DNA from 4 places in the Hominimerdicola intestinalis genome. Region 2 is predicted to be linked to each of the others. Evidence: predicted binding sites of a transcription regulator. Region 2 holds the regulator's gene; each other region holds the start of a gene.
What was found. The regulator Rex, encoded in region 2, represses fermentation and respiration genes when NADH is low (regulators of the CRP and FNR family bind a similar motif). The targets are predictions, from matches to a motif close to ATTGTTAANNNNTTAACAAT.

Region 1 (5,988 bases), on a different contig from region 2:
TAATGGCAATAAAAAAAGGTAAGAGGAAAACTGCCGTAGAAAAATCTGAGGATAAAGATCCCGAGGAAAAGTATGACGTAAGCTTTAAAAAAGCCAAGGCGTGCAGCGCTCCGCTGACCGGAGGCTCCGGCGCAGATAAGGCTACACCTTCCGAAAACGGTAAAAGCTCTGGATCTAAAAAGAGCGGAGGTACAGGCAAACGAGGCTCTGACTCCGCAGGACGTAAAAATACGGATAAAAGCTCAGACGCTTCAAAACGATCCGCTTCCCAAAGCTCAAAAAAGTCTAAAAAAGGCTTCCGAAGCTGGTCTGCCAAAAAAAAGACAGGAGTGATCTTAGGCTTTGTTTTTCTGCTGATCTGTATTCTTGCGTTTGCGGCGTGGCTTAAATTAGTAGGCTATATTTCATTGTTTAATAAGGATAACGGCGGAATAAATACCGATAAGCCTGTTTACAGCGACACGGATCCTACTAAGCAGGACACTATCGATGAGCTTACGGAGGAAGAAAAGCTGAAACAGCAGCTTGAGAAAAGTGCTTCTGCTCTGATGAGCGACAGCGACGTTTTCAACGTTCTGCTGATAGGTGAGGATATACGGGATACTGAGCAGGAGACCCGTGGAAATACCGACGTTATGATGCTCATTTCTATAAATTCAAAGCTTGAAACAATAACTATGACCTCTTTTATGAGGGATATCTATCTTTATTTGCCTGACGCCGGATACTCTAACCGTCTTAACGCTGCGTATTATTACGGAGGAGCAGAAAGCCTTGAGAATACTCTTGAGCAGTATTTTGGAGTTACGATCGATAAATATGTTGTTGTTAATTTCTATTCCTTTATTAAAATAGTAGATACGGTAGGCGGACTTAATCTTACGGTATCAGATGAAGAAGCGGCAGGAATGCAGGCTCCTATGGCCGAGCAGAATAAATATCTCGGAAATAAGAAGGGGACCGATTACCTGAAGCAGGGAGGAGAAAATATTCTCCTTAACGGAAACCAGTCCCTTGCCTATGCACGTCTGAGATATGTCGGAGACGCTGACTTTGAAAGAACGCAGCGCCAGCGCAAGGTTATCTCCGAAATGATAAATAAATCAAAGAAGCTCAGCCTTGTAAAGCTTGATAAGCTCCTTAAAGAGGTTCTGCCTGAGGTTACTACCGATCTGGTCGAGTCCGGAAAGATAGCTTCCTTGCTGCTAAATTCATTTGAATATATGGATTATGATATTCAGGAGCTTAGGATTCCTGCTGACAATACCTTTACAAATGAAACTATCAACGGAATGGCTGTGCTGAGCATTGATTTTGACGCAAATATGAAGCTGATTCAGGAAACTATATACGGCGAATCGGCAGTAGAGTCAAGTACAGAGCCGGTCGTTGATGAGAACGGCTATGACCAATACGGTAATTATGTAGGTTTCACTAACGGATATTATGACTCTTACGGAAATTGGGTAAACTATTAGTTTAGTGTAATAAAATCGGATAAATGCAGGTTTATGCATTTATCCGATTTTTTCTTGTTCCTACGTCAGTTCTGATTAAGTCAAGGCCGGACTTTTTCTCAGAAAAATAAAAAGGACGGAAAAGATCCGTCCTTCTAAAAGCTTTTATTTTACAAGACGCTGTATTTTTATTTTGTCCAAGGCGAGTCCGAGAACAATGTATACAGCTGAGCTTACAGCCACCTGTACGCAGTAAAACGGCGCTTGACCGAAAGCTGCGGCTATAGCTGCTGAGGAAAAGCCGTCAGTCATAACAAGTCCTTCGTAAAGGCTGTAACCTGCCGTACATAAGATCAGCGACGGTATTATCGCTGTGATATTTCTTGTACAGATTATCCTTCCGCTTTTGTTTGAAAAGAATAATGCTGTAACCGCTTTTATTATAATAGTTGCCGGCATCCATACTGCAAATCCGGTAAGTCCGTCTGCCAAAGCTCCCCCCACTGCTGACGCCGCTGCGGCATAAGGAGCGGGCAGAAGACTAGCGGCAAGATATATTATCCCGTCGCCTGCGTGAGTATAGCCAAGTCCCGTAGGAATGTGAATATAAGCGGTGACTGCAAATATTACCGCTGCAAAAAGTCCGGATAGTGCCAGAAGCCTTGTTTTTGTGTGAGCTGGTTTCATATGTTTTCTCCTTTAGTTTATTATCAGCTGTTGACATGCGAAGCTGACAGATCCGGGATACGTTTTTTTATTCCGGCTCTGTCAAAGGCAGCGCCTGCCGCTATAAAGAGTATCGCGCTGGCTGCTGTCTGAACAAAGTTTGCCGCAGCGTCCGCAAAGCCCATAGCCAGAGAACCGTAGATAACCAGTCCGCTGTAAAATCCGTAGCCTGCTACGCATAGTATGAGCGCAGGCAGAAGTGCGGCGTAATTGCGGGCGCATAGTATCTTTTCTCGCTTTGAAGTAAAGAATAAAGCAGTCAGTCCCTTGATCATAAGCGTTGCCGGGACCCATATCCAATAGCCTGAAAGCGCGTCCGACAGCGCACCTCCTATTGAAGCCGCCGCAACCGCATACGGGGCGGGCAATATTGACGCTGCGAGAAATATTATTCCGTCTCCGATATGAACATAGCCTTTTGCAGTAGGGATATGCAGATATGCCGTTAAAACGTAAATAACAGCCATAAAAAGTCCTGTGAGTGCAATAAGCCGTATCTGTTTTCCTGATCTTGATGGAAATGCCATGATTAAAAACCTCTTTCCGTTTGCTTTTCTGATATAATAATACTGCTGAGCTTTGCCGTTTGCAAATTCCTGAAAAGAGCAGCGCCGTTATTCTATTTTGTGCAATTTAGTTAATCGGATGTGTAATAAAAACGCTTTCGGATGTGCAGAATAACGTTAAATAAAAATGAAAAAAACCGTTTTCAAATCTGTCTGCACTATAATGCACAAACAAATCATATTATTCTGCTCTGAATTGTGCAAAGGGTAGAAAATTATACCCGATCATGCTTATAAGATGCTGAAGTATACCTGACAAATTGAATGTAACGCAGATTTTATGCAGGATTTAATTCGGAATCATTCATATTCTGCATATTTTTTGCAATTTAAAGCAATATATAAGGTTTTTGCTGAATTGAATTGTAAGTTTTCATGCATAATCGCGTTAAAAATTTAACAAATATAGTGTTGACAAAAGAAAGGTTATAGGGTATAATGGTATCTATGGGAAATTTGATTTTTTTAAATCATCTTCCGTCAAGTCAGTTTTAATTTTGAGAGGAGTTTTAAATTTATGGCAAGTCTTACAAAGAACCCTAACGTTAACGCTTGGGTCGATGAAATGATTGCGCTTACAAAGCCGGATAATGTCGTATGGATCGACGGCTCCGACGAGCAGCTTCAGGCTCTCCGCGACGAGGCTATATCTACAGGTGAAATGATCGAACTTAATCAGGACGAGTATCCAGGCTGTCTGTATCACAGAACGCTCCCTAACGACGTTGCACGTGTTGAGGACAGAACCTTTATCTGTTCAAAAAACAAGCAGGACGCAGGCCCGACAAACAATTGGTGCGATCCTGAGGAGATGTACGCTAAGCTTACCCCTATGTACGACGGCGTAATGAAGGGAAGAACAATGTACGTTATCCCTTATTCCATGGGTCCTATCGGCTCGCCTCTTGCTAAGGTAGGCGTTGAGCTTACAGACTCTATCTATGTTGTACTTAACATGGATATTATGACAAGAATGGGCGCTAAGGCTTTCGAGAACTTGGGTGATACGTCTAATGACTTTGTAAGAGGACTTCATTCAAAGGCTCAGGTTGATCCTGAAAACAGATATATCGTTCACTTCCCCGAGGATAATACGATATGGTCCATAAACTCTGCTTACGGCGGAAACGTTCTTCTGGGCAAAAAGTGCTTCGCTCTCAGAATCGCTTCCTTCCAGGGTAAGAATGAAGGCTGGATGGCTGAGCATATGCTTATTCTCGGCGTAGAAAAGCCTGACGGAGAGGTTAAGTACATTACTGCCGCTTTCCCGTCTGCCTGCGGAAAGACAAACCTTGCTATGCTTATCCCGCCCGAGTGCTATACAGAGCAGGGCTACAAGGTATGGACTGTCGGTGACGATATCGCATGGCTCAAGCAGGGCGAGGACGGAAGACTTTATGCGATCAATCCTGAGAACGGCTTCTTCGGAGTTGCTCCCGGAACAAACGCTAAGTCTAACTTTAACGCTCTTGCTTCAACTAAGAAGAATACGATATTTACTAACGTAGCTATAAATAACGACAATCTGACCGTTTGGTGGGAAGGTCTTGACAAGAACCCGCCTGTAAACGCTACAGAGTGGAAGGGTGAGAAGGTCAACGGACCTGAATTTGTTGCCGAGGGCGGCAAGCTTGCTCATCCTAACTCCAGATTTACCGCTCCTGCCGAGAATTGCCCGTGCATTTCTTCTGAGTTCAACAATCCTCAGGGTGTGCCGATCTCTGCAATTATTTTTGGCGGAAGAAGAGCAAAGACAACTCCGCTGGTATATCAGGCATTTGACTGGAACCATGGTACTTTCATGGGCTCTGCAGTTTCATCTGAAACAACTGCAGCAGCTACAGGCGCAGTAGGCGTACTCCGTCACGACCCGATGGCTATGAAGCCGTTTATCGGCTACAACGTAGGCGATTACTGGGCACACTGGATCGAAATGGGCGAAAAGCTCGGCGATAAGGCTCCTAAGATATTTAACGTTAACTGGTTCAAGAAGGATGACGAGGGCAACTTTATGTGGCCGGGCTTCGGCGACAATATGAGAGTTCTTGACTGGATCATCAAGAGATGCGAGGGCACGGTTGACGCTCAGGAAACCGCTATCGGTTATGTTCCTAAGCCTGAGGATATCAATGTAACAGGTATCGAGGACGAGATCACTCCTGAGAGAATGAATGCTCTTCTTGATGTTGATAAGGAGCTTTGGAAGGACGAAGTTGCTGAAATGAGAAGATACTACAACGACGACATTGCAGCAAAGGGCGGAAATATCCCCGATGTTCTTTACAAAGAGCTTGATGAGCTCGAGGCTAGACTGGCTGATTAATAATCCTGAATATAATAAAAAGGACTTTCCGAAAGGGAAGTCCTTTTTTGTAGCTTTTTTTAATTAATAACCGAAAACTTTCAGCAGTTTTTCTGAAACTTTGGTTGTAACCTTTAAGACCATTAGTGTCAGATTAGGTTAATTGTCTATGTTTTCCGACTCTTTATTAATTTTCTTTTGCTTTGAAAAAGAAATGAAGCCTAAAATTAGCAGCGGCACTGAAAACATAAAATAAATCGGCATACAGCAAAGTCCAACGCAAAAAAGAATTGCGCCGACAAGCGCTCCCCAGGTTGCTTTCAAAAAGAATCCTAACCAAGAAAAAATTGCACCCAAACTCATCATTATTAAATGAGGCATAATTAATGCTGATGCAATTGCTGTACCTAACTGTTCAGCAGCATCTTTAGTTTCCGCATTTGCTCCGTATATATACGAAATCATATAAATCGCATATGCTAATGAAGCTATTGCTGTAATGAACAAAAGTTTACTTCGCCCTTTAAACATATTAACTCCTCCCGTATGTATATTAGGAAATTTATTTCCTAATATATTATAGCACATTTTACAATAATATATCAATATATATACAAGATAAAATTATTGCAATATTATTGTATATTTTGTACAAATTGCGGTGCATAATAGATAATAAGGAGCGTGTATAAAATGTGGAAAATACAAAAAGGATATACCTATGTTACAAAAACCTTTCGGCTGCCGGAGGAGGTAGTTGAAAAGCTTGACAAGCTTGCCTATGAAAACAATCTTTCGCTTAATCAGCTGGTGATTCAATGCCTTAAATATGCTATAAATGATCTTGAGCATGAAGAAAATAAGCCGGAGTAAAAATCCCCGTAGGCAGAAATGACAGCGGGGAGGTTTTGAACAATATATTCTTAATCTAAAATGT
Region 2 (5,988 bases):
AGAGATAGTTCCTATGGCGGCTTGTCCTCATTCACCTGACAATGTAAAGACCTGTGAGGAGATCGGCAGGCTGAAAATTGATCAGGTTTGTATCGGTTCATGTACAAACTCTTCATTTATGGATATGATGAAGGTAGCTCATATACTCAAAGGAAAGACCGTTCACCCCGACGTTTCGCTGTCTATAGCTCCCGGATCTAAGCAGGTGCTGAATATGCTGGCTCAGAACGGCGCACTTTCAATTATGATTGACGCAGGAGCAAGGATCCTTGAATCTGCCTGCGGTCCATGTATCGGTATGGGTCAGTCGCCTAACTCAAAGGGCGTATCGCTCAGAACCTTCAACAGAAACTTCGAGGGACGTTCGGGAACTAAGGACGGTCAGATATATCTGGTATCTCCTGAGCTTGCTGCCGCATCCGCTCTTACAGGCTATCTTACCGATCCCAGAACTCTGGGAGAAATGCCTGAATTCAGGCTGCCTGAGCATTTTGTAATTAATGATAATATGGTTGAAGCTCCTGCTTCAGTTGAGGATATGGACAAGGTCGAAATTCTAAGAGGTCCGAATATCAAGCCTTTCCCTGAAACCGCTCCGCTCGACGAATCTATCGAATGCAGGGTATCGCTTAAGGTCGGCGACAATATTACTACAGACCATATAATGCCTGCGGGAGCTAAAATTCTTCCGCTGCGTTCAAATATTCCTGCAATTTCTCAGCATTGCTTCACGGTATGCGATGAGGAATTCCCAAGACGTGCTAAAAATATGGGCAAGTCGATTATCGTAGGCGGCTCTAACTACGGACAGGGCTCTTCAAGAGAGCATGCAGCGCTGGCTCCGCTTTATCTCGGGATCAAGGCGGTTCTGGTCAAGAGTTTTGCAAGAATCCACAGAGCAAACCTTATAAACGCCGGTATTCTGCCGCTTACTTTTGTAAACGAGGCTGATTACGATAAGATCTCACAGGGCGATGAAATTGTGCTTTCAGACGTAAGAGCAGCTGTAGAAGCTGATAAGACAGAGCTTACCGTTGTAAATAAGACCACAGGCGCTGAAATTCCCGTACTCTGCGAGCTTACAGGACGTACAAAGGATATTATCCTTGCAGGAGGACTGCTTGACTACACAAGAGAAAGCCTAAAATGATTATGCTTTTTGAGCTGCTGTCAGGAATTATGGAAAACCAGCTCATTGTTTCTTGTGCATTATTATTAATTGTCTCAATTTCAGCGAGCCTGCTGTATGGAGTAATGGTAAAGCGGGGAGAAAACGGAAGCAGGTTTTGGCGTAAAATGTCTGTTTTGTTTTCCGTAAGCTGTAAGGCTGTGATAATTGCTGTTGCTGTAACGGCAGTTATACTGATAATATTTTTAGTGGTTATCCTGATCGCATTTCCGTTTATTTATATAAGCTGACAGGCAGCTATGGAGAGTATAATGGTTACTTACTTTATTTTGGGAAATATTTGTTTATTTGCTATTCCTGTTATACTTTATATCTGCGTTAAAAGATCGTTGCGGAAGCTTCATCGGTCTACTGAAGAAAGCGATTTTAAAAAGGATTCGGGCAGACGAAAATATGAAAAGAATATAATAGGCATTAATCTTCTTATCTTTATATTATACTTTATATATCTTTTTTGGAAATATGAAGCGTTTGCGATGATGATAGGATTTTTAGGCTTGTGGGCTTTAATAATATGTCTGTGCTTTACTAAATTGGAACTGCTGGCTGTCAGGCTTTATAGAATTAAAAAGGGAACGGTTGTCTGTAAAAGCAAAAGTGTGGAGGTTATCGGATTTTGCGCTTGGATCATTTTATTTTTATTGATCTTATCTCCATCAGCAGTTATTTTAAAATAAACAGGAGGAATGTAAAATGTCAAAAATCCAAATGAAAACACCCCTTGTCGAAATGGACGGCGACGAAATGACCAGAATTATCTGGCAGGAAATAAAGGATATTCTTATTCTGCCCTATGTGGATCTGAAGTCCGAATATTATGATTTGGGTCTTGTTCACAGAAATGAAACAAACGATCAGGTAACGGTTGATTCTGCTAATGCTACGAAAAAATACGGAGTTGCGGTAAAGTGCGCTACGATCACTCCTAATGCCGCAAGAATGCCTGAATATAACCTCAAGGAAATGTGGAAGTCTCCTAACGGTACAATAAGAGCAATGCTGGACGGCACTGTTTTCAGAACTCCTATTCTCGTTAAGGGGATAACTCCGTATATTCCTACATGGACAAAGCCTATTACTATTGCACGTCACGCTTACGGTGACGTTTATAAGAACGTTGAAATGAAGTGCCCCGAAGGCTCTAAGGCTGAGCTTGTATGCACTGACAAGAACGGAAACGAAACGAGAGAAACGATCTACAGCTTTGAGTGCGACGGAATTATTCAGGGTCAGCACAACAAGTCTTCTTCAATAGCTTCCTTTGCAAGAGCCTGCTTTAACTTTGCACTTGATACAAATCAGGACGTATGGTTTGCTACTAAGGACACTATTTCCAAGAAATACGATCATACCTTCAAGGATATTTTCCAGGAGATATACGATAATGAATACAGGGAAAGGTTTGAGGCTGCGGGTATAGAGTATTTCTATACGCTTATTGACGACGCAGTAGCAAGAGTTATACGTTCAAACGGCGGCTATATCTGGGCATGCAAGAACTACGACGGCGACGTAATGAGCGATATGGTAGCTACGGCTTACGGTTCGCTTGCAATGATGACTTCGGTCTTGGTTTCACCTGACGGCGTTTACGAGTATGAGGCGGCTCACGGAACTGTTCAGCGTCATTACTATAAGCACCTCAAGGGTGAGGAGACCTCCACAAACTCTGTAGCAACATTGTTCGCATGGACAGGCGCTCTGAGAAAGAGGGGCGAGCTGGACGGTTTGGAGGAGCTTTTTAATTTCGCTGATTGTCTTGAAAAGGCAACTGTCAGGACGATCGAGGACGGCGTTATGACAGGCGATCTTTATCTGCTTTCAACTCTTGAAAACAAGAAAAAGGTCAATACTGAGGATTTCCTCAAGGCGGTGGACGAAAGATTAAAGCCTATGCTTGGCTGATAGGATAATTATTGAGAAGCATAAATATCTGATTCATATAGGGGCGGATTTTTATCCGTCCTTTTATGGCGTTTTTACGGAGTGGTTTTGATATGGCAAAAAACGGTTCTATTTCTTCTTCGGTTATAAAAAGACTTCCCAGATATTACAGGTTTCTGGGTGAGCTGAAAAAGCAAGGTGTTGACAGGATATCTTCAAGAGAGCTTTCTGCGCTTATGAAGCTTACCGCTTCGCAGATAAGGCAGGATCTTAACTGCTTCGGCGGCTTCGGACAGCAGGGCTACGGCTATCACGTTGACGAGCTTCACAGCGAAATAGGCAAGATACTGGGAGTTGATAAAAACTTTAAAACAATACTTATCGGCGCGGGAAACCTTGGACGCGCTATTGCGACGCATATAAATTTTGAAACAAGAGGCTGTAAGCTTATCGGTATTTTTGATATTAATCCTGAGATAGTAGGTAAAAGTGTGGGAAGCCTTACAATACGTCATGTAGACGAGATCGAAAGCTTCTGCAAAGAAAATTCTCCTGCGGTCGCAGTGCTTTGTATCCCTAAGTCAACTACTCAGGCTATAGCAGATAAGCTTGTCAGTCTTGGACTTAAAGCCTTCTGGAACTTTTCGCATTACGACCTGAGTATCGAATATGAAAATATAGTAGTTGAAAACGTTCACCTCGGCGACAGTCTTCTGACGCTTACTTATGGAGCTAATATTATTGATAATGCAGATTAATATATATTTTATATTAATTGGTTTACTGAGATAATGTTTAGTTTATTTAATTATATTTATATTATTAATGCGGAGAAATACCGCCTTTTATAATAATAAAATATTTTTCACAGTAAAAATGTTCTGAGCAATTATTAACAAAATATTTCTTGATTTTTGTCTACAATTACTATTGTAACTATATAGGCATTATAGTATAATATATTAGTAAGATTACATATATTAGCGCAGGTAAAACCAATAGCATGGTAATACAGTTAAGAAGGGGATGGATCTATGAGATCAGCGGTAAAATTTGATGCGACGCGTTTTGCCAATATCTCGCCCAAGTATGTGTATTTATTTGCTGATATATGCTGCTTGATAGTTCATATAGTTTTTATTTTCTATTTTAGATACATTGGCGTTACCGAAATGATGTATTTCAATTTTTTCAGTTCGGCGCTTTATCTGGGTTTTTCTTTTCTGATTTTCAATGTAGAGAACGTAACGCCTATGCTGTGCATAGCTTTGTTCGAGATAGTGGTTCATGCTGTTGCGGCAACGGTGTATGTGGGCTGGGGCTACGGCTTTGCAATGTTTCTTGTGTGTATAGCTCCTGTTCCGTTTTTCGTGGAGTTTAAAAGGGTAATGACTCCATATATAATAACTCCGGTAATAGTAACCGTTTTTATGCTTCTGAAATTTTATACGGTAGATGACGCACACGTTATTTACCCTGACTTTGATAAGACATCGCAGCTAATGCTGTATACATTTAACAGTTTTTTTGCATTTCTTATGATAATCTGCATAGCCGCGATATATAAAATATCAAAACAGATATCTCAGCATCAGCTGAAAGCGAAAAATGAAACTTTAAGCAGGCTTGCGACTATAGACCCGCTTACAAGGCTCTTCAACAGACGTGCGATGATGGACTTTTTCAAACAGATACAGAGAAATGCTGCGGCAGCTGACAGCAGATATATAATTGCAATGGGAGATATAGACAATTTTAAACAAGTTAACGATACATACGGTCATGCATACGGCGATATGGTTTTAAAACAAATTTCGGAAGCTATGAGTATACTTGTTCCGTCTGAGGGATATGTTTGCAGATGGGGCGGAGAAGAACTGCTTTTCGTGATCCCCAATACCGGTATAGAGGCCGGTACAAGGGTCGCGGCTCAGATCCGTTCCGAACTTGAAGCAATGAGCTTCAGCTGCGGAGCTGATACCTTCGGGGTTACGATAACTATAGGCGTCTGTGAATGTGGTAAGGATCTTTCTTATGAAGAAGGACTGAAAATTGCTGACCAGTATCTTTATTACGGAAAGAAGCATGGAAGAAACTGCGTAATAAATAAAAATAACTGCGGGGAGGAAATTGTTATTCCGATCTGCGGAGCTTTCGGAGATAATTCGTAAAACTGTCGGATATAAAGTCCGGCAGTTTTTTTTAGCCGAAGCTTATCAGGAATTGTGCATTGTGCATTGATAATACTGGTTCATTTTGTGCAAAAGGGTAATTTTTCGGATTGTTTTGTATAAATTGTTGACTATTTAATAACAATTATGATATAATAATAAGTATTAAAATATTACCTTTCTGCTGCTGTAACAGCGTTTGCAGTACGGAAAGCTATTAAAACTTAAAAGCAAGGTTCGGTTTTCTGTTGCTTTAAGCAAGGGCTTATGCGAAGGCTCTTCGAGAGCTTTACCCGACTTGTAAACAAGCGGTTAAAGCTTGAAAAAACAAAAAAACTTAGTCAGCAAAATGAAATAACCCGTTCTTAACGCTCGGGATTTGGAGGTCTGAAATGGATAAGCAGATTGATTACGGAAGTTACGCCGGCTACCGTGAAACCGTACGGACTCTTACAGGAAATTTAAAGGAGCTGCTGCGGCTGAGCGAGGATATTTCTCTTGTTAATACAGCGCAGTCTATAAGGGAAACTATTGATAAATCTGACGACGATCATTTTGAGGTTGCAATAGTCGGAGAATTTAAGCGGGGTAAATCCACGCTTATTAACGCACTTCTGGGGCAGGAGGTGCTTCCTGCCGACGTTCTGCCGGCAACCGCTACTCTTAACAGGGTTACATACAGCGAAGAGCCTTACGTTCAGGTAGAATATAAAAACGGCACAAGCGAAAGGGTCGATATCGATC
Region 3 (5,988 bases), on a different contig from region 2:
GGAATAATCCTGCCGATTCTTCCCTTAAGCGATGTGAAAATCCATTGGAGCATAAGAAAAAACGCTCCGCCAAAATAAACGCATTTCCAAAGATTAACATACGCTCCAAGGCTCATAATAGGAAAAAGCATAAGCAGTACGCCGATAATAAAATCAACTTTACGCCCTAAACTGTGCTTTTTCCGTAAACGGCGTGCCGGCTGTTCGTTTATATTTGTCATATCTTGACCCCATAATCAATGCAGTTGCAGTAACCTCTGTAAAATGATCACTGTTTTATATGCTTTAAACCTTACCCCTCAACAGCCGCCTGAACGATAGTATTGAAGTCCTCTGCCTTTAGAGAAGCTCCGCCGATAAGACCGCCGTCTACATTCTCCTTTGACAGCAGCTCAGCACAGTTCTTTGCATTCATTGAACCGCCGTACTGAATTGTAACTGCCTCAGCAGTAGCCTCGTCGTAGATCTTAGCAAGAGTTGCACGGATAAATGCGCAGACTTCCTCAGCCTGATCTGCGGTAGCGGTCTTTCCTGTACCGATAGCCCATACAGGCTCGTAAGCGATAACAGTTTTCTTAACGTCCTCAGCGGAAACGTCGAACAGATCAAGCTTGATCTGACGGGCGATAACCTCCTCAGTGATATTGCATTCACGCTCCCACAGCAGCTCGCCAACGCAGACGATAGGCTTCAGACCTGCCGCAAGCGCAGCCTTTGTTCTCTTGTTTACAGTTTCGTCAGTTTCGCCGAAATACTGTCTTCTCTCGGAGTGTCCGATAACAACATACTCTACGCCAAGCTCCGTAAGCATATCAGCGGAAATCTCGCCTGTAAAAGCGCCGCTCTTTTCAAAGTGAACGTTTTCAGCTCCGATCTTTACGTTTGAACCTGCCGTTGTGTTGATTGCAGTTTCAAGATTTGTAAAAGGTACACAGGCTATAACCTCTACCTTTCCGTCAGCGTTAGCAACCAGCGGCTTGATAGCTTCGAGAAGCTCCTTAGCCTCAGGTCTTGTCTTGTTCATTTTCCAGTTACCGGCAATAATAGCCTTTCTAACACTCTTTTTCATTTTTAAAAACTCCTTTTAATATAATTTGTCAAAAAATCCTCATCTGGTAAGAAAATCGACCAGAAATCCCACGCCCAGAACGATAATCAATCCGCCGACAATCGTCAAAACAACTCCAAGACCCTTTGAAGGGCTGTCGTCGGATTCATTGTCCTCGTTGCCGTCAAGCTCTCCGCTTTCATCGGGAATACCTTCAAAATCGCCATCGCCTTCATAAACGTAAAAGTCCTTCGGGTCATCGGGATTATACTTAACAGGCACTGTATCCTCATATCCGCCGTAATCGCTTATCCATTGGGAATACTCTTCTCCGGCTGCGGTATAAATGATCCTCATTTCCCTGAAAATGCTGTTTCCTTTTTCGGAAACCGCTCCGGAATAGTTCGGAATTTCAGTGCTGCGTCTTTCGGCTATATCGGCATTTATAAGCTTGAAATTCTCGTCCTTTTCAACCACGATCGTTTCATCGGGATGAAAAGTATAACCCTTCATAAGCTTAACAGCAAAATAAATAATCGCCAGACCGACAATGATCAGCACAATCGCGACTATATTCATATAATCGCTGAAAAGTCCCGCCTTGCCGACCCAAGTTCCCTCTTCGTCCTCAGCCTGCGAAGCAAGCATGACAATTTGATCAATCTTATTTATCATTGTTATACTCCAAAAAACGGGGCGACAATAACTACCGCCCCGAATTTATTTGCAGTTAAAGCAGGGCTAACTGTATAGTCCTGAAATTATTTATCTGCGATTACGTCGATACCCGGAAGAACCTTGCCCTCAAGATACTCAAGTGAAGCTCCGCCGCCTGTGGAAATATGGCTCATCTTGTCTGCAAAGCCAAGCTGAATAACAGCAGCAGCAGAATCACCGCCGCCTATGATCGTTGTTGCGTCGGTTTCAGCAAGAGATTTTGCAACTGCGATAGTTCCCTTAGCAAGAACAGGGTTTTCAAATACACCCATAGGTCCGTTCCATACTACTGTCTTAGCGCTCTTTACAGCTTCAGCATACATCTGAGCAGTTTTTGTTCCGATGTCAAGACCCATCATGTCAGCAGGAATCGACTCTGTGACCTCAACGCTGATCTCTGCGTCAATAGGATCAGGGAATGAAGCGGCAACCGTAGTATCCACAGGGAGAAGCAGCTTTTTACCTGCCTTTTCAGCCTTTTCGATCATTTCCCTGCAGTAATCAAGTTTTGTATCGTCTACCAGAGAAGTTCCGATCTCCTTGCCCTGAGCCTTAAGGAAAGTATAAGCCATTCCTCCGCCGATAATAAGGGTATCGCACTTTTCAATAAGGTTATTTATAACGTTGAGCTTATCAGCGACCTTTGCGCCTCCGAGAATAGCAACGAAAGGTCTTACAGGAGTTTCAACTGCGTTTCCGAGGAAGTTTATCTCCTTCTGCATAAGGTAGCCTACAGCGGTTTCCTTAACAAACTTTGTAACGCCTGCGGTAGAAGCGTGCGCTCTGTGAGCAGAACCGAAAGCGTCCATAACGAAAACTTCGCCGTCAACGAGATCAGCAAGCTCCTTAGCAAAAGCTTCACCGTTCTTAGTTTCCTCAGCGCCGCGGAATCTTGTATTCTCTAAAACAACGATTTCTCCGTCGTTCATTTCAGCTACAGCTTTCTTAGCGTTTTCACCTGCAACAGTGTCGTCCTTAGCGAACGTTACCTTAGTTTCAGGAAGAAGCTCTGCAAGTCTTGCAGCAGCCGGAGCGAGCGAGAATTTATCCTCAGGGCCGTTCTTAGGCTTTCCGAGATGAGAACAGAGTACGACCTTGCCGCCGTCCGCAACAAGCTTCTTTATTGTAGGAAGAGCCGCTGTAATTCTGTTGTCATTTGTGATAACGCCGTCCTTGAGCGGAACGTTGAAGTCAACTCTTACGAGAACCTTCTTACCCTTAACGTTAATGTCGTCGACTGTAACCTTGTTTAAACCTGCCATATTACCTGACATCCTCTCATTATAATTTTCCGGGGGAATCCCCGATTCTTAACACAGAATTTTCCGTTGTTATTATTTTAACAACTTCAAATATAATTATATATTATACTGACCAAAAAATCAAGAGGGAAAAACAACTTTTTTAATTATATACAATAAAATTGGATATTTTTGTGATGTGGATTATATACAAAACTGACTTATATTTTTGTTTAAACTAGCTGAAAAGGTAATAGCATATATATTCTGCACAATTTATACTTGAAATATAAAATAAAACTGTTATAATTAATAGTATAATCAGGCTGAAATCTGATTAATTTAATGAAAGGACATGATACAAATGAAGAAAATCAAAAAGGCGGCAGCTATAGCTCTTGCAGTTGTTCTTGCCGCACCACTGGGATTTAAGTTTTTCCACATGGATGAAGTGGTGTCTATAGGAGAAGATGAGGTTCCGCTTCTGAAAAACTTCTTTAATGATTCTGCTTCTATCCAAGAAGAAGAAACACCTCTGATAAGATCATTTATGTTCTCAGATTATACCGATCCCATTATGGAAGTATCTATTGAAGATGAAGAAACCCCGCTTTAAAACAGCTATAAATAAAAAGCAGACGGATCACGCCTGCTTTTTATTTGCTTTATACTGTTTATTACTCGATATTTCCTACGATTGAAGACAGATCAACGCCGAGATCTGCAAGGACACCCATAAGCTCATCATCTTCCAGTGCAAGAAGGTCATCATAGGTATAACCCGCCTCCTTAAGCATATCCTCGGTAACTCCGAACATTGAAAGCATGATCTTCATAGAAGCCTCATCGCTTAACTCTGAATCCTCGGTCATTTCAGTCATTTTGGAAAGATCCGGCAGTGCAATGTCCTCGGCAGTCCATTCAGCTGAATTTATTGTAGCAGTAGTTTCACCGCTTAAATCATCATGTGAAACGATCTTCTTCAGATCTCCGTTTGAATCAAAATAGTATGTAACCGTAGTTTCTACAGTGTATTCATTCTTAGAACTATCAGTACTGTCATCAGCGTTCTCCGAACCGAGGTCGTAATCGTCGGTAAAAACAGCCTTGTAAACCTCAAGCGTCAAACCGTCCTCTTCCTTTGTCTCTACATACTGATAGGAATCGTTAAGTCCAAATGTATTAACTCCGAGATCTCCAAGGTCAACATCGTCCATTACCTGATAAACATCAGCGTCTGGCATTATCGTATAGCCCTTGCCATCTATAATATAGACCTCTGCCTTTAATCCCATAGCGGTCATTTCGATATAGTAATTTCCGCCCTTTGACGTAATAACACACGGCATCTCACCGGTAAGATCAGAACTTAACGTCATATCAATTTTAAATTCACCGGCATTTAGCTTATCAGTATAAGCCTTTGCAAGAGAACCGTCCTGAACATCTGCTTTGGATTCTGCCGCAGACGAATCTGCTTTTGATTCCTCGTCTTTGGAATCCGCTGCTGCCGCAGAGGAAGTATCCTGCTTCTTTGAATCCGAATCTTTCTTGCTGTTTGAATCATTATCACCGCAGGAAGCAAGAACCGCACAGGTCATTAATAAAGATAATACTATAGCTGATATTTTCTTCATATTGTATCTCCTTTTTTACTCTTGATTTTAACTTACTATCTTGTGAAATAATATCACTTATATATTTTAACATATTGATAACAAATAGTCAATGCTATTTACTACAATATTATCGAAACCTTTGTGTGTTCTTTTGTTGTTAATGCATAAACTGCACTTGAATCTTAAAGCCATGCACCGTCTAATCGGATCGTCTGACCGTTTATATAGCTCGATTTATCCGATATAAGGAATTTAACAGCATTGGCTACTTCAACAGGCGTTCCCATTCTTCCGGCAGGTATCTGCATAACTATATCGCTTATCTCACTTTCGGAAAGACAGGCGTTCATTTTTGTATCGATCATTCCGGCACTTATACAATTTACGTTTATACCGCTGGGAGCAGCTTCCTTGGCAAGAGCCTTGGTAAAGCCGATAAGTCCTGCCTTAGCAGCGGAATATGCCGTTTCGCAGGAAGCGCCTACCTCGCCCCAGACAGAAGATATATTGATTATTTTCCCTTTCCTTCGTCTTATCATCTCAGGAAGCGCCGCCTTTGCTGCCAGCATTGCTCCCATAAGATCAACGTTAACAATCTGTATCAGCTCTTCATCACTTAAATCTGTAAATAAACCTATTTGCGAAACCGCCGCGCAGTTTACAAGAACCTCGGGATGAGCCAGCGCAGACGAGATTTCGTGTACATTTTTTTGTACTGATAATAAATCTCCGGCGTCGAAGCGGACTGCCGCAGCAATTCCTCCGCCTTGGTTTATTTCTGAGCATATATCCTCGGCCCTGGCGTACGAATTACAGTATCCGACCGCCACCGCATATCCCTGTTCAGCAAGCATAAAACAGATCTCAGAGCCTATATCCCCCGAGCCTCCGGTAACAAAAGCCGTTTTCATAGCGATCACCATTTTCCTTTAATATTATTTTATTATATCACAGTACAGTTTGCTTTGCAATAAAAAAATTAACTTTATTCAGTTGAAATATGCTGTATATTATGATATAATAAATTAAACTTATAATAATGAAAGGAGCTGCTCCTTAGGGAGATAAATATTGCTATGGAAAACGAAATAAACAAGAAGCGGCTGATACTGTTCGGGTTTGTAAAGGTCTTACAGTGCGAGCTGTTCGGTCTGATGGTATTTATATTTTTCTGGGCGGTCTCATCGGCTTTCGGTCTGCTGGGAAATATTATTTTCGGACTTGTAGGAATAATGACGGTAATCTGCATAATGGCGGACTACGGACTGAAGCAGGGTGAAAAAGCGCGCAGCAAAGTAAATCTGAGAGGGGCAAAGCCCTGCAGAAACTTCGGTCTTGTAATAGGACTTTTTGCAATGCTGCC
Region 4 (5,988 bases), on a different contig from region 2:
TTCAAGGCAGGAGAAACAGTCGGAGGAATTGTTCGTTCTGTAGAAAGCTACGGTATTTTTATAGAGCTTGCGCCGAACCTTGCAGGACTTGCCGAACCCCGTGACAATGTTCAGGTAGGTCAGGCAGCAAGCGTTTACATAAAGGCTCTGATCCCAGAAAAAATGAAAGTAAAGCTGATCATTGTAGACGTTTTTGAAAACACAAATTTCCCTTCAAAAATGAAATACTTTATAAACGACGGTCATATATGCCGCTGGCAGTATTCCACTCCCCTTGCGGATAAAACGATTATAACGGAATTTTGATATGAAAATGCACAAAAAAACCGGAAAGACAAACAGTTTTTCCGGTTTTTACTTTTATTTTCAATTTAAATCTCTCTTTAAATAAACATGCTGAATAGGAATACATGACACTGCAAATATCTCAATTCTTACCAGAATTCCGAATATTATAAATGCTGTTCCATGTTCCGTAAACATCAGCTTATTGTACCCGTTCTGCTCAGCTACAGCAAAAACCGAACTTACAGCAAAACCTGCAACAATTCCTAAAAGCACGGAAGCATGAGGCAAAAATATCCTCGTTGATTACATACTCATCGCCTTTTACCATAAGATACTTTTCCATTAAGCAGTCCTTAGTATCGGAAAAGAAAACCTTTCCGTTATTAAGAACCGTTATATGATCTGCTACTCTCTAAATCAGCGGTAATATGAGTTAAAAAAATATGCTTCGACTGCTGTCCTCAATATATTCGGTAAGAATATCCAACAATTCGTCTCTGGCAACAGGATCTAGTCCGCTGGCAGGCTCGTCAAGAATCAGCAGCTCGGCGTTAGCGACAGCGCACAGGCAATCATAAACTTCATTTTCATACCCTTTGAAAAATCCAAAACAGGCTTTTTAAAAGGAAGTCTGAACTTATCGGTCAGTTCCTTAAATTTCTTGCTGCTCCAGTCGGAATAAAACATATTAAACTGTTAATATATCAACATATAGAGTTTGGCGCAAAAAAATCCTCTTGTCAAGAGGATTTTTAATGTTATTTTTTTATCTTCTCCCAATAGGCTTTTGCCGCCTGCTCGTTTTTATTTTCTCCGTACACATAATATTTCCTGTTCTTAAGTGCATCGGGCAGATACTGCTGCTCCACCCAGTGATTAGGGAAATCATGGGGATAGAAATAATGCTGACCCTTAATTTCAGCGTCCTCGCCGTCAAAATGTTTATTCTGAAGCTGTCTTGGAAAATCCAGTGCACCGCTTTGCCTTACGTCCTCAAGGGCTGCATCAATTGCAAGATAGGAGCTGTTGGATTTTGGCGCAGTCGCAAGCAGTACCACCGCTTCGGCAAGAGGTATTCTCGCCTCTGGCAGACCAAGCTGCATTGCGCTGTCTACACACGCCTTAGTAATTGCAGCCGCCTGAGGATAAGCCAATCCTACGTCCTCGCTTGCAATGACCAGCAGGCGGCGTGAAAGAGAAATAATATCCCCGGCTTCTATCAGTCTTGCGGCGTAATGCAAAGCGGCGTTTTCGTCTGAGCCTCGTATCGACTTCTGCAAAGCCGAAAGAATATCATAATGCTGATCTCCGCTCCTATCATATTTCATGTTGCTGCGCTGTGTAAGAAGCTTTACCGTATCAAGGTTTACAGTCATCGACTGACCGTCGTTGTCCGCCGAAAGAGTGCAAAGCTCAACGGTATTTATTGATTTTCTTACATCTCCTCCGCAGCCCCTTGCGATAAACTCACAGACGCCGCTTTCAAGCCTTAGTTTAAGGCCGAGGTCGTCAGCGCAAATCTGAAAGGCTCTTCTTATAGCCGGCATAATTTCATCAGGAGTAAGCGGCTTGAACTCAAATACGGTCGAACGGCTAATTATAGCGTTGTAAACATAAAAATAGGGATTTTCTGTTGTTGATGAAATAAGAGTTATTCTTCCGTTTTCAATATATTCCAGCAAAGACTGCTGCTGTTTTTTATTGAGGTACTGGATCTCGTCAAGATACAGAAGTATACCGCCTATACCGCTGAAGGTTTCAGTTTCGGCAACGATCTGCTTTATATCGGCGATCGAAGCGGAGGTGCCGTTTAGCTTATGCATCGTCATATGAGCGTTTTCTGCAATTATTCTCGCAACGGTAGTTTTTCCGATACCGGAAGAGCCGTAGAAGATCATATTCGGTATTTTTCCGCTCTCGATTATACGTCTTAACGGCTTATCCTTTCCCAGCAGGTGAGACTGCCCCACAACTTCATCAAGATCATGAGGACGTATTCTTTCAGCCAATGGAACCGGCATAGCTTTTTCTCCTTTTTATCAATCAAAAATATTCTGAATATCCGGAAGTCTGCGCTCATAAGCCTTGCTGTTTATTTTCTTCAGCAGATATGTCCTTGCGACCAGTACAGCCGGCTGACACTTGGTATTTTCCATTCCGATACAAATTCTATAGATAATAAACTGTGCGGAGGAAATTTTCATCACCGCATGATTAGAGCATTCAAATGTTCCGCACACAACCGAATCGGAGGATATAAAATTCCAAAGTTCGTTATAAACCGCTTCGGTTACTTCCTCGTCAAGAAAGGTCTGCAAAACGTCGTTCACAAAAATTACCCCCTAAAACATTTATTCACCTTTATTATAACACAGCCTTATTTGTTTTTCAACGGTTTTTTGATGTAAATGTATAAAAAAATCGCCAACGAGGCTACAGCAATTATGAAAGAGATGAATCAGACATTACTACGGAGATACTTATAAAGCTTACGGATCTCGATAATGTTTCAGCAGACTATATTCTAAACCGCGCTTAAATTGAACATAAATAAAAAACCTCTGACTTCAATCTGAAATCAGAGGCTTTTTAATACGCTTTTAATTAAGCAAGCTCAGCAAAATACTTGATTGTTCTTACCATCTGTGAGGTGTAAGAATTCTCGTTATCGTACCAAGAAACAACCTGAACCTCATAGAGATCGTCAGCGATCTTGGAAACCATTGTCTGAGTAGCGTCAAACAGAGAACCGTATCTCATACCGATAACATCGGAAGAAACGATAGGATCTGTATTGTAACCAAAGGATTCGGAAGAAGCAGCCTTCATGGCAGCGTTAATGCCGTCAACAGTTACATCGCTTCCCTTTACAACTGCTGTAAGAATAGTAGTTGAACCTGTAGGAACAGGAACTCTCTGGGCAGAACCGATAAGCTTGCCGTTAAGCTCAGGGATTACAAGACCGATAGCCTTAGCAGCGCCTGTTGAGTTAGGAACAATGTTAGCAGCGCCGGCTCTTGCTCTTCTCATATCGCCCTTTCTGTGAGGACCGTCGAGAATCATCTGGTCGCCGGTATAAGCATGAATAGTCGACATGATACCGCTCTGGATAGGAGCGTAGTCATTAAGAGCCTTAGCCATAGGAGCAAGGCAGTTTGTTGTACATGAAGCAGCTGAAATAATCGTATCATCAGCTGTAAGAGTATCCTCGTTTACAGAGAAAACGATTGTAGGAAGATCGTTTCCAGCAGGAGCAGAAATAACGACCTTCTTAGCACCGGCGTCAATATGAGCCTGAGCCTTTGCCTTTGAGCAGTAGAAACCTGTGCATTCGAGAACAACATCTACGCCGATCTCGCCCCAAGGAAGCTCTGCTGCATTAGCCATTGCGTAAATCTTAAGGGTCTTGCCGTCAACTGTAATTGTTCCGGCCTCATCGTCAGCCTCTACAGTGTGAAGATTCTCACCGATCCTTCCACAGTAACCGCCCTGTGCCGTATCATATTTCAGAAGATCAGCGAGCATTGAAGGCTTTGTAAGGTCGTTGATTGCAACTACCTCATATCCCTCTGCGCCGAACATCTGTCTGAATGCAAGACGTCCAATACGTCCAAAACCATTAATTGCGACTTTAACTGCCATAATTAATTTACCTCCTAAAAAAATTCTACAATTATTATACTACATTTAACTAGCTTTTGCAAGTACTTTTATAAAAATTATAACTCTTTTTTTCATACTTTTTCTTATATATCCTATTTGCTGTAAACTGAAATTTTTTTATATTTCCGCTGTTATACAAACTGTCTGTATTTAATACACAAATCGACAAATATTGTTATAATTCTGAAAATTATGATTTTCCGTAAGAAAAATTTACAATAAAGCTATATTTGTGTAATTTTTGTCGATTGATGTTTCTTGACTATTATTTTTTGATATTGTATAATATATGAAAATAAGGTATGTTAATATTATACTTTGCGTTAAAGAGAGGGGTAGGGGCGCTATGGAGCTATTGGAATGTTTGCAGCAGCTGTATTCAAATTCTGAAAATTATATTGCTGCCGCTGACAGCAGGTTTAAAATATTATGGAAAAATCACAGCCGGATACCGGACAGTATTTTTCTTTCCGACTTTACGATCGGCGGAAAAAAGCTGACTCTTCCCATTGAACATGAAGAAACGGCTGCCTACCGTTCAGGCTGTGCTGTACGGATAACTCCGTTATCCAGCAGCAGCGTTCCGGAGTTATACAAAATCGAATTTTTCACCCCAAATGAAATTCACAGGCTTTCATGCCGTTCCGAGCTTATGAGCTATAAAAATAATTTCCTGGGAAATATCAGGCTTGAGCTTTCAGAAATTCTCAATTTAATGGACGGGATAAAACAAAAACTTCCGGACAGCTCGGAAATAGACAGTCTTGACAGAAAAACTCGTTATCATATTCTCAGGACTATAGCAGCTACAGTAAACATGAACGAAATTTCCAAATATTATTCCGGCGGCATAACGACCGAGTATCTTTCCCTCTCCGAAAGACTGAGGGCTACTGCGGAATGGGTCAAGCCTATGCTTGAGCGGAATATGTGCTTTTTGAAAGCAAGCATAGCTGATTCTGTATACATCAATATAAATTATGCTAAATTTGAAACTGCGGTCCTTAATCTTATTATTAATGCATATATGTACAGCGATTCAAAACGCAAGGAAATAACTCTTACCCTTACGACTGACTCTCAGAACGCCTGTGTTACAGTTTCAGACAACGGAACTTCTGCTGATATTGACAAGCTGAGAAAATATTTGGATCTCAAAGCCGGATTTTCCGAGTTTTCTAAAAACGAATCCCTCGGACTGGCAGTAGTAAAAACAATGGCGGATACTTTCGGCGGCTCTGTTTCGCTGAGCAGATCGGCTAGCGGAGGACTTTCAGCCGAGATCACGCTGCCCAGGAATCCTGAAACAGTTCCGAAAGTTTTCAGGCTCAGAAGATTTCCGCCTATTATCTCTCAGTACGATCCGCAGTATTGTATCCTGTCAAAAGGAATAAACCCCATTAAATAAAAAAATCCCGTATGCGCTTTTAAATTACGCACACGGGATTTTTATTTGTGAACAATTATACCATTGAATCTTCCCAACAGTCCGGAGCCTCTACTCCCAGAAGCTTTGCGACAGTCGGAGCTACATTCGCAAGACCGTATTTTGTACTGTCTGCATCTATAATATCATGCGTTATTTCCTTATCCCAGATAATAAAAGGAACTCTGTTGAGCGAATGTGCGGTTCTCACTGCAATTTCACCCTTTTTATTTTTTTCAAGCATTTCATCTGCGTTTCCGTGATCGGCTGTAATAAGAACTGTGCAGTTATATTCCTCCGCAGTTTTCAGGAGTCTTGCAAGACCCAGATCCACCGATTCAACAGCTACGATAGTTGCGTCCATCGAACCAGTATGGCCTACCATATCTCCGTTAGGATAATTGCATCTTATAAAATCATATTTCTGCGATTTGATCGCTTCTATCATATCGTCGGTCACCTCAGCAGACTTCATCCACGGACGCTCGTCAAACGAAACTCTGTCTGAGGGTATCTCTTTCCATGTTTCAAGCTCCTCGGAAAACTTCTCAGACTTATTTCCGTTCCAGAAATAAGTAACATGACCGTACTTCTGAGTTTCGGAAACCGCA

Region 1: a site for Rex is predicted at 3,134-3,153, ahead of ACYQ0H_RS11085 (phosphoenolpyruvate carboxykinase (GTP)). Genes of this name have one in related genera too.
Region 3: a site for Rex is predicted at 3,093-3,112, ahead of ACYQ0H_RS05610 (phosphoglycerate kinase). Genes of this name have one in related genera too.
Region 4: a site for Rex is predicted at 4,123-4,142, ahead of gap (type I glyceraldehyde-3-phosphate dehydrogenase). Genes of this name have one in related genera too.

What each region holds. Positions count from the first base shown of each region.
Region 1 covers NZ_BAAHNZ010000014.1:20,176-26,163, reverse strand. The annotation lists gene ACYQ0H_RS11100 (LCP family protein) at 1-1,478, shown strand, start outside; gene ACYQ0H_RS11095 (TIGR04002 family protein) at 1,623-2,144, opposite strand; gene ACYQ0H_RS11090 (TIGR04002 family protein) at 2,168-2,710, opposite strand; gene ACYQ0H_RS11085 (phosphoenolpyruvate carboxykinase (GTP)) at 3,267-5,072, shown strand; gene ACYQ0H_RS11080 (hypothetical protein) at 5,211-5,582, opposite strand; gene ACYQ0H_RS11075 (Arc family DNA-binding protein) at 5,745-5,924, shown strand.
Region 2 covers NZ_BAAHNZ010000003.1:192,836-198,823, reverse strand. The annotation lists gene ACYQ0H_RS05130 (aconitate hydratase) at 1-1,150, shown strand, start outside; gene ACYQ0H_RS05125 (NADP-dependent isocitrate dehydrogenase) at 1,883-3,094, shown strand; gene ACYQ0H_RS05120 (redox-sensing transcriptional repressor Rex) at 3,187-3,831, shown strand; gene ACYQ0H_RS05115 (GGDEF domain-containing protein) at 4,108-5,244, shown strand; gene ACYQ0H_RS05110 (dynamin family protein) at 5,637-5,988, shown strand, end outside.
Region 3 covers NZ_BAAHNZ010000004.1:29,853-35,840, forward strand. The annotation lists gene ACYQ0H_RS05595 (hypothetical protein) at 1-221, opposite strand, end outside; gene tpiA (triose-phosphate isomerase) at 293-1,069, opposite strand; gene ACYQ0H_RS05605 (hypothetical protein) at 1,109-1,723, opposite strand; gene ACYQ0H_RS05610 (phosphoglycerate kinase) at 1,810-3,027, opposite strand; gene ACYQ0H_RS05615 (hypothetical protein) at 3,371-3,622, shown strand; gene ACYQ0H_RS05620 (hypothetical protein) at 3,684-4,643, opposite strand; gene ymfI (elongation factor P 5-aminopentanone reductase) at 4,808-5,536, opposite strand; gene ACYQ0H_RS05630 (hypothetical protein) at 5,702-5,988, shown strand, end outside.
Region 4 covers NZ_BAAHNZ010000004.1:22,283-28,270, forward strand. The annotation lists gene ACYQ0H_RS05555 (S1 RNA-binding domain-containing protein) at 1-306, shown strand, start outside; gene ACYQ0H_RS05560 (hypothetical protein) at 826-975, opposite strand; gene ACYQ0H_RS05565 (replication-associated recombination protein A) at 1,047-2,309, opposite strand; gene ACYQ0H_RS05570 (hypothetical protein) at 2,328-2,618, opposite strand; partial or broken gene ACYQ0H_RS05575 (helix-turn-helix domain-containing protein) at 2,726-2,827, shown strand; gene gap (type I glyceraldehyde-3-phosphate dehydrogenase) at 2,893-3,930, opposite strand; gene ACYQ0H_RS05585 (sensor histidine kinase) at 4,298-5,359, shown strand; gene gpmI (2,3-bisphosphoglycerate-independent phosphoglycerate mutase) at 5,415-5,988, opposite strand, start outside.